3 regions of the Acrocarpospora sp. B8E8 genome follow, and region 2 is predicted to be linked to each of the others. Evidence: riboswitches for the same ligand, from Rfam matches in the RefSeq annotation. Region 2 holds a riboswitch; each other region holds the start of a gene.
What was found. Region 2 has a riboswitch for cobalamin ahead of ABGB08_RS43105 (ribonucleoside-diphosphate reductase subunit alpha). Riboswitches for the same ligand answer to the same signal wherever they lie in the genome.

Region 1: another riboswitch for cobalamin. It lies ahead of ABGB08_RS41520 (CbtB domain-containing protein); the one in region 2 lies ahead of ABGB08_RS43105 (ribonucleoside-diphosphate reductase subunit alpha).
Region 3: another riboswitch for cobalamin. It lies ahead of cobN (cobaltochelatase subunit CobN); the one in region 2 lies ahead of ABGB08_RS43105 (ribonucleoside-diphosphate reductase subunit alpha).

The regions. Positions count from the first base shown of each region.
Region 1 is NZ_JBDPLV010000063.1:9,374-12,642, reverse strand. Features, by position in the region: gene ABGB08_RS41535 (VWA domain-containing protein) at 1-231, opposite strand, end outside; gene ABGB08_RS41530 (histidine phosphatase family protein) at 329-952, opposite strand; gene ABGB08_RS41525 (CbtA family protein) at 955-1,674, opposite strand; gene ABGB08_RS41520 (CbtB domain-containing protein) at 1,674-1,868, opposite strand; cobalamin riboswitch at 1,900-2,038, opposite strand; gene dop (depupylase/deamidase Dop) at 2,048-3,269, opposite strand, start outside.
Region 2 is NZ_JBDPLV010000068.1:40,136-43,404, reverse strand. Features, by position in the region: gene ABGB08_RS43110 (tripartite tricarboxylate transporter substrate-binding protein) at 1-832, shown strand, start outside; cobalamin riboswitch at 876-1,066, shown strand; gene ABGB08_RS43105 (ribonucleoside-diphosphate reductase subunit alpha) at 1,194-3,269, shown strand, end outside.
Region 3 is NZ_JBDPLV010000063.1:25,565-28,833, forward strand. Features, by position in the region: gene ABGB08_RS41590 (precorrin-8X methylmutase) at 1-147, opposite strand, end outside; gene cobG (precorrin-3B synthase) at 144-1,526, opposite strand; cobalamin riboswitch at 1,715-1,897, shown strand; gene cobN (cobaltochelatase subunit CobN) at 1,931-3,269, shown strand, end outside.

The DNA.
Region 1 (3,269 bases), on a different contig from region 2:
CGCAGCCCGTACCAGCCCGGCACCCGAATGCGGCCCGTCAGGGCAGAAGGGATCAGGAGCGCTCGGATCGCAGGAGAACCGGCATTCCTCCGCCACCTCCACCGGCGGCAGCAGCGCCGCCAGCGCCCGCACGATGGTCGACTTGGCCGTGCCCTTCTCCCCCCGGACCAGGACGCCGCCCACCCGCGGCGACACCGCGTTGAGCACGAGCGCCAGTTTCAGATCCGCCAACCCAACAACCGCGCTAAACGGATACGTCACCGCAGATACGCCCTTTTCTCAAGACCGAAACCTCAGAAGGCTGGTCAAATGAAGGAATCCACCACCGCTATCCCTCAAAACCAGCCTCCGAAATAGCCGAAAAACCAGGAAAAATTCCTTCGGACCCCCGTGAGGCCCCCATCAAAGGTCCCCATTGTGGTAAGCGAAGGTTCCAGCGCCCGTCGAATCCGCTCAATTCGACTCGGCCCAGCGGCGGAACGTCCACCCGCCAGTACGCGACATCCGGCAACCCCAGCGCCGACACCAGCACCGCCCGCACGACCGCCGGATGGGTGACCGCCAGCGACCGCCCGGCGGGGAGCGCACCGAGCCACTCCCCCATCCGGGCGATCAACCCGGCCACCGACTCGCCACCGTGCGGCGCCGCGCCGGGATCGCTCAGCCAGGCCCGTACGCCCTCGGGCTCCTCCGCCGCCACCTCGGCGAACGCCCTCCCCCGCCACCGCCCGAGATCGCAGTCACGCAACCCCGGATCGGCGACCGCCGCCACGCCCAGCCACCGCGCCGTGCCCAGGCAACGCTCCTCGGGCCCGGCCCGCCCCTCGCCCTTGACGACGTCCCCGGCTGGCGGGAGCTCCAGAACGTCGTCAGGGGACGGGAAGGCGGCGGCCCTGACGGCCGCCGTCCTGCCATGGGCGACCACGATCACCCGCGCCGCTCGCGCAGCCACGATCAGGCCGGTACGCCCTGCGGCGCCCCGGCCACCCGTTCACTCCGATGCCAGAGGTACGCGTACGAAACCCCCAGCACCCCCCACAACACGACCTGAGTCCCTAACGACGAAACCCGGAAGTCCCACAGCAAGTCCGCCGGAAACCCTTCGGGAACCTCCGACACGACCGGCAGGAACACCCACGCTGCCGTGACCGGGACAAGGAACCCCAACCCGGTCGCCAGCCACCGCACCGGTTCCCCGTTGACCTCGAAGATCCGGCGCGCGACCGCGGCGGCGGCCATCGCCAGCAACCCGATCGCGACCGCGACCAGGTAGAGCGACGTCCGCGATCCGATCGTCGCCGGATCCCCCACCGCAGGCGGATTAGCCGGATATTTCACGAACGGCACCAGGACAACGGCCACGAATCCGGCCGCCGCCAGGGTGATCGACAACACGCTCCCGGAGCGGGGCCCGATACGCCCCCGTACCAGGGCGAACGCGAGGCCGAACAGGCCGCCGACGGCGAGGCCGTACAAAGCGGTGGCGAGGAACAATCCCCCCAGCTGGCCGCTTCTGCTGACGAGGGGAACCTCGGCATGGGCGTGCGCGGCGGCCTCTTCGAGGGCGATCGCGCTGTCGATGTGCGGCTCGCCGGCGAAGTAGGCGAAAACGCCCGCGGCGAGTCCTGCGATGATTCCGGCGAGCAGGCCCCGGACGAACAGCGGGCGGATCATCAGTGGCACGGAACGCCGAGCAGATGACGGCCGTCGTGCATGAGCTCGTGCAGGTAGTCACCCGCCTGGGAGATCGCCCCCTGGTCGAAGGTGACCAGATAGGCCACCAGCAGGAGAACGGGCACGGCCAGCGCCCACCAGGCCAGGTTGCGAAGCGGAATGGGCTGAACATGCGGGGCTGAGAGCTGGCTCACGCCACGGTCCTCCTCCGGGATTACGCGTCCCTGTCGTCGGTCTGTGGCGGGTGGTGACCTGGCTCCCCTCATCGGGAGGGTTACAGTGGCGCGACCGCACCGGAGTTACACCGGATTTCCCTCACGCCGCCACAATTCACCGGGAACGTACCCCCGAACGGACAAACCCGTCAACCCGGCTATCCTTCGCCGGTGAGCGCGGCCACCAGGTCGGCGGCCGTCCTGCACCGGTCGAGCAGCTCGCCCACGTGGGCTTTCGTCCCGCGCAGCGGCTCCAGCGTGGGCACCCGCTGCAGCGACTCCCGCCCGGGAATGTCGAAGATCACAGAATCCCAGGACGCGGCGGCCACCGACTCGCTGTACTGCCGGAGGCAGCGCCCCCGGAAATAGGCCCGCGTATCGGTCGGCGGCGTCTCGATGGCGCGTTCGACGTCGTCCTCGGTCACCAGCCGCTGCATCCGCCCGCGAGCCACCAGCCGGTTGTACAGCCCTCGATCCGGGCGGATGTCCGCATACTGCAGGTCGACCAGCCCGAGCCGGGGATGCGACCAGGGCAGGTTGTCCCGCGTCCGGTACCCCTCCAGGAGTTCCAGCTTGGCCACCCAGTCGAGCTCGCGCGACAGCTGCATCGGATCCTCGGCCAGCCGGGTCAGCACCGACTCCCACCGGTTCAGCACGTCCTTGGTCATCTCATCCAGACCCGCGCCATACCGGTCCTCGACATACTTGCGGGCCTGCTCCAGATACTCCATCTGCAGCTGTACGGCCGTCATCTTGCGCCCGTTCCGCAGCGAGATCTCATACTTGCAGGTCGGATCATGCGAAACCGCCCGCAGCGCGGCGACCGGCGACTCCACGGAGAGATCGCTGGTGAGGAACCCGTCCTCGATCATCGCGAGCACCAGCGCGGTCGAGCCCAGCTTCAGGTAAGTGGAAATCTCCGACATGTTGGCGTCGCCGATGATCACGTGGAGGCGGCGGTACTTCTCCGGGTCCGCGTGCGGCTCGTCCCGGGTGTTGATGATCGGCCGCTTCAGCGTCGTCTCCAGGCCGACCTCGACCTCGAAGAAGTCGGCGCGCTGGCTGATCTGGAACCCGTCGCCGCGGGAATCCTGCCCGATCCCGACCTTCCCGGCGCCGCACACCACCTGCCGCGACACGAAGAACGGCGTCAGATGCCGGACGATGTCCGCGAACGGCGTGGCCCGCCGCATCAGGTAGTTCTCGTGGCAGCCGTAGGAGGCGCCCTTGCTGTCGGTGTTGTTCTTGTAGAGCTGGATGGGGGCGTTGCCCGGCATGCCCGACGCCCGGACGGCGGCGTCGTGCATCACCCGTTCGCCCGCCTTGTCCCAGATCACGGCCGCCCGGGGGTTGGTGCACTCGGGCGTGGAATACTCCGGA
Region 2 (3,269 bases):
GGCGGGGGACCTGTTTCCCCGGGCTTTCGCGACCATGGCCGAAGCGCGCGGCCGGCTCCCCAAGATCATGATCGCCCCGTGCGACGGCGGCATCGTGACGATCGCCGAGTTCGCCCGGGCCCGGCGTTCCGACCGGCTGATGGTGGCCGGGCCCGCGCTGGTCGCGGCCGCGGCGGGCAACGACGCCGGCGCGCTCATCGCCAGTACCACGCCGCTGGCCAGGATGGCCGGGGAGTGGCTGCTGTTCGTCGCCGCGCCGCGCTCCCGGTTCCGCGACTTCGACGGCCTGGCCAGGACGCTGCTCCGCGATCCCGCCTCGGTCGAGATGGCCGGCCGCGGCCCCGGCAGCCCCGACCATGTCCTGTACGGTCTGACCGCCCGCGGCCTCGGCGCGGACGCCCGGCTGCTCAGATACGCCCCTTTCGCCGACACCCCCCAGGTGGCCGCGGCCCTCCTGGACGGCAGGTTCGCGGTCGGTATCGGCGGCTACCGCGACCTGGAGCCCCGCCTGCGGACCGGCGTGCTCCGGGCGCTCGCGGTGTCCGCCCCCGAACGGATTCCCGGCGTGGACGCGCCGACCTTGATGGAATCCGGCGCGCGTCTCACGTACGCGAACTGGCGGGGGCTGCTCGCGCCCGGCGCGCTCGCCGACGAGGACAGGACCCGGCTGCTGGACGCCTGCCACGACCTCGGCGACTCGGCGGCCTGGCGGCACCTCCTGCTGCGGAACCGGTGGGCGCCCATGTATCTGGCCGACGCCGATTTCCGGGCGTGGCTGGCCACCGAAGCGTACCGCGCCAGGGACGTACTGGCCGATCTTGGGGTGCTTTAGAACACAACTTGTTGGGGTTGCGGATCTGCACGGCACTAGATGTAGGATTCTCGACGTTGCTGGTTCACTCCTCAGAGGGGTGTGAAAAGGGAACCCGGTGTGATTCCGGGACTGCCCCGCAGCGGTGAGCGGGAACGACCGCCGTCACAGGCACTGGGCGCGCACGCGCCTGGGAAGCCACGGCCAGTAGGACGCCCGCGAGTCCGAAGACCTGCCAGCGGCCGACGCGCGGGCCGATGCCCGCGCCGGGTTGTGCCGGGCCTCGTGGGAGGGCCCGCCGACGAGCCGCGCGGTCCTTCGCGTGCTCCGACGCGTGCCGAAACCCCGGACCCGGGGGTGCCGGACTCGCGAGGGAGAGCAGATGACCGATCGATGGGCGATGATCGAGGCCGCGGCGGCCGGGGTGATCACCGATCCGGGGAACTCGAAACGGGCCGCCCGGCTGCTCGGCGAGCTGATCGCCGACGAGGCCGCCGCCGAAGGGGTGCGCACGTTCGCGGAGTCGATCGCCGCGACCCACCGGGCCGGGCTGATCCAGGACCGGCTGGCCGATTTCGTCGCCGCGCACGCGGACAAGCTGAACGAGCTGATCGGCGACGACAACCGGTTCGAGTATTTCGGCCTGCGCACCGTTTACGACCGCTACCTGCTCCGCCACCCCGGAACCCGCCGCGTGCTGGAACGCCCGCAGCACTTCCTCCTCCGGGTCGCCTGCGGCCTGGCCGGGACCGTCGCCGAAGCCGACGAGCTCTACCGCCTGATGGCCGACTTCGCCTACCTGCCCAGCTCGCCCACCCTGTTCAACTCCGGCGCGCGCCGCCCCCAGCTGTCCTCGTGTTTCCTGCTCGACTCGCCCCGGGACGAGCTGGAGGGCATCTACGAGCGATACGCCCAGATCGCCAGGCTGTCCAAGTACGCGGGCGGCATCGGCGTCTCCTGGAGCCGCGTCCGCTCCCGGGGCAGCCTGATCCAGGGCACCAACGGTCTGTCCAACGGCATCGTGCCCTGGCTGCGCACCCTCGACGCCTCCGTGGCCGCCGTCAACCAGGGCGGCAGGCGCAAGGGCGCGGCCTGCGTCTACCTGGAGACCTGGCACGCCGACATCGAGGAGTTCCTGGAACTGCGCGACAACACCGGCGAGGACGCCCGCCGGACGCACAACCTCAACCTGGCCAACTGGGTGCCGGACGAGTTCATGCGCCGCGTCGAAGCCGACGAACCCTGGTCCCTCTTCGACCCCAAAGAGGTTCCCCACCTCATCGACCTGTACAGCTCCGCCTTCGACACCGCCTACCGCGCCGCCGAAGCCGAGGGCCGCTTCGTCAAGCAGTTCCCGGCCCGCACCCTGTACGGCCGGATGATGCGCACCCTCGCCCAGACCGGCAACGGCTGGATGACCTTCAAGGACGCCGCCAACCGCACCTCCAACCAGACGGCGCTCCCCGAGAACGTGATCCACCTGTCCAACCTGTGCACCGAGATCCTGGAGGTCACCACCGACCGCGAGACCGCCGTCTGCAACCTCGGCTCCATCAATCTGGCCGCCCATCTCACGCCGGACGGCGTCGATCTGGTACGGCTGCGCGCGACCGTGCGCAGTGCCGTACGCGTCCTGGACCGCACGATCGACCTGGGCTTCTATCCGACGCCCGAAGCAGAGGTCGCCAACCTTCGCTGGCGGCCGATCGGGCTCGGCGTGATGGGCCTGGCCGACGTGTTCTTCGCGCTGCGGCTGCCGTTCGACTCGCCGGAGGCCCTGGCGCTCTCCACCCGGATCGCCGAGGAGATCGCGCTCGCCGCGTACGCGACCTCCGCCGACCTGGCCGAGGAACGCGGCCCGCACCCCGCCTACGCCGACACCCGCGCCGCGCGCGGCGTCCTGCACCCGGATCATTTCGACGTTCCCGGCAGCCCCGAGTGGGATCGCCTGCGGGCCAGGATCGCGCGAACCGGGTTGCGCAACTCGCTGCTCGTCGCCATCGCCCCGACCGCCACCATCGCGTCCATCGCCGGCTGCTACGAATGCGTCGAGCCCCAGGTCTCCAACGTCTTCAAACGCGAAACCCTCTCCGGCGAGTTCCTCCAGGTCAACCGCTACCTCGTACGCGATCTCCAGGCGCGCGGGCTGTGGACCCAGCGGATCAGGGACGCGATCAAACGCGCCGACGGCTCGGTTCACGACATTCCCGAAATTCCCGGCGACCTCAGACTGCTCTACCGGACGGCGTGGGAGCTCCCGCAGAAGGCGCTCATCGACCTGGCGGCGGGGCGGCAGCCGTACATCGACCAGGCGCAGTCGCTCAACCTGTTCATGGCCGCGCCGACGATCGGCAAGCTCTCCTCCATGTACGCCTACGCCTGGAAGAGCGGCCTGAAAACGACGTACTACCTGCGCTCCCGCCCGGCCACCCGCATCGCGCAGACCACCGTGGCCGCC
Region 3 (3,269 bases), on a different contig from region 2:
TCCCACCAGATCCACCATCCCGCAGGCGTGGATCATCCGGACCGCGACCCGCGCCACATCCTCCGGCAGCCCGCCCAATTCCGCTTCCGCGCGAATCGTGGCGAACGACCGCCGATAGATCTCCGCACCGTTCCGGACGTAACTCACCCGATCCTCCTGCTTCGCACATCCCCCACAACCGCGTTCAATTCCCTATGGGTACGGCTGACGCCCTCGAAATCCACCCGATAACCCCCCGGAACCGCCACCACATCCACGACCTCACCCCGAGGCCGCCCGCAACGACGTTCGCACCCGGCCCAATGCACGGACCTCGACCCGCGGAGCGCCGGCACCGACGCCCGCGCGTCCGCCTGCACATCGGTCAGCGACTTCGCGCATCCCGGCCGTCCCGTGCACGCCGTCACCCCCACCCAGGGCGATCGGGGATCGGTCACCAGCCCCGCATCGCCCAGAGCGGCCTCAGCCGACGCCGCGTCCTCCGCCGACAACCCGGCCACGACCACCCCGCGCCAGGGCGTCAACCGCACGATTCCCTCCGAACCGGCCACCTCGGCGAGCACTACCGCGTGTGCCGCCGACAACCGCCCGAGCGGAACGGCCGCTCCGATCGCATACGTCCCATCGCTCAGCGGAATGACGCCCAGCGGAGTGACGCCCAGCGGCGGACGACCGTCGCCGGGCCGATCACCGGGTCCTTCGGCCGAGGTCTGGCCCACGGTGGGCCGGGCGGCGACCTCGGTGGCGGCACGAGCGGTGACCTGGGCGGTAGCGGTGGTGTTGAGCAGGGCGGTGGTCTGGGCGGGGACGGTGACATGGGAGGTGAACAGCTCGGCTACCCGGGCGGCTACCTGGGCTGGACCGTCCTGGAGTTCGGCCAGCCGCCACGCCTCGCTGTTCTGGGCGGTTCGTTCGGTGAGGAAGGATTCCGCGGCGGTCAGTATGAGCGGGACGGTGACCTCGACCGGACAGCGGATTCCGTGGTCTTCCCCGGCGAGGAGGATTCGCAGGGAATCGGCGTCAGGGATGGCCGATATATCGGCGTTCTGGGTGGCCACGTCGCCGGTGCCGTCGTCCAGGGCGAAGAGGAATCGGCCAGGGAGGCCCGCCAGGGGCGTACGCGCGCAGAGGCCTTCGTCCAGGGCGGTGATCAGCGGGCGGACATCGAGGACGCCGTATGGGCCGAGGCCGGTCAGTGGCGAGGCGAGGATGTTGCGGACACGTTCGTGGGTGGCGGAGGGGAGCAGGCCCGCGGCGGCGATTCCGGCGGCGAAGGCGGCCGGGTCGCGGAGGGCGCGCACCTGGATGTTCGCGCGGGAGGTCAGCTCGATGAAGCCGTCGCCGAGGCCGGCGGTCAGGGCGTGGAGCGCGGCGGTGGAGAGCTCGCCGCCAGGAACGCGTACGCGGGCCAGCGGGCCATCCGCCGCCTGGTGAAGCTGCAGGGCTCCGGGGCAGGCATCAGGTCCAGTCCGGATGAGATCTGGGACGCTTCGCGCCGATATCCCGCTATGTCCCGCAATAGCCACATCCTGGATGGTAAAGCCTGCCCGGCCCTTCGCTCCCCGCGGGGCGCGGTGCCGGGCCCCCGAAATCACCGCGAAGTGGATCTGTACGCATTGGAGCGTTCTATCCATTCGCGTCACGGCGAAGGGTCGCCGCCCGATTCGCGGTGATGAGAAGCCATCCCGATAGTCGGGAAGGTGGGGTGGGCTGTCCTGGAAAAGGTGGTTGGCATACGCTGCTCGTGGCGACGGCGAATGAGGAAGCCGGTGTGAATCCGGCGCGGTCCCGCCACTGTCACCGGGGAGCGAACCCCACCATGGCCACTGTCACAGGGAAGGCCGGGGGGAGCGTCGAGCCGGGAGCCAGGACACTCGGGCCGTCGTGACTTCGACGACCCGGGGCGCGGACCCCGAGGGAGGGCTCTCGCGTGATCCTGCTGCTGTCCACGTCCGACACCGACCTGCTCAGCGCCCGTGCGAGCGGCGCCGGCTATCGCCTCGCGAACCCGGCCAGGCTCCGGCCGGACGATCTTCCTGACCTGCTGGACGGCGCCGATCTCGTCGTCGTACGGCTCCTGGGCGGCCGCCGGGCCTGGGAGGAGGGCTTGGACCTCCTGCTCGCCGGGCCGGTCCCGGTGGTCGTGCTTGGAGGTGAGCAGGCTCCCGACGCCGAGTTGATGGAACTGTCCACCGTCCCGGGCGGGGTGTGCGCCGAGGCACACGCGTACCTGGCCCACGGCGGACCGGCCAACCTGGCGGAACTCCACCATTTCCTCTCCGACACGGTGCTCCTCACCGGCCACGGCTTCGAACCGCCCGCCCCACTGCCCACCTGGGGCATTCTGTCCCGTCCCGGCCATCGCGCGGACGCAGGCGGCCCGTTGCCGTCTGGACAGTCGCCAGCGGAGGAGGGGCCGCTGCACGACCCCCGTTCTGAGAAACCCGGGAAGTGGGGCGAGCGGCCGCGTCATGGGAGTGACGGACCGCCGGATCATGAATCGCGCCGTGAGGGGTCCGGGGACGAGCTCCCGCGTCATGGGAGTGACGGACCGCCGGATCATGAATCGCGCCGTGAGGGGTCCGGGGACGAGCTCCCGCGTCATGGGGGTGACGGACGGCCGGTTCATGAACCGCGCCGTGAGGGGTCCGGGGACGAGCTCCCGCGGCCGGTGGTGGGGGTGCTCTACTACCGGGCCCATCATGTGGCCGGGAACACCGCGTTCGTGGAAGCGCTCTGTGATGCCGTCGAGGCGGCCGGGGGGCGGGCGCTGCCGGTGTACTGCGCGTCGCTCCGGACGGCGGAGCCGGGGCTTTTCGCGGCTTTGCGGCGGGTGGACGCGCTTGTGGTCACGGTGCTGGCGGCCGGCGGGACCAAGCCCGCGACCGCGTCGGCGGGCGGGGATGACGAAGCCTGGGACGTGGGGGCGCTGGCGGAGCTGGACATCCCGATCATTCAGGGGCTCTGCCTCACGGGGGATCGGGCTTCCTGGGCGGCGGGGGACGACGGGCTTTCGCCGCTGGACGCGGCCACGCAGGTCGCGATTCCGGAGTTCGACGGGCGGCTCATCACCGTTCCCTTCTCCTTCAAGGAGATCGACGCGGACGGGCTCACCGTGTATGTCGCCGACCCGGAGCGGGCCGCGCGGGTGGCCGGGATCGCGGTACGGCACGGGCTGCTCCGGCACGTCCCCGCCGCCGAGCGGCGGATCGCGATCATGTTGTCGGCGTATCCGACGAAACATTCCCGGATCGGCAACGCCGTCGGCC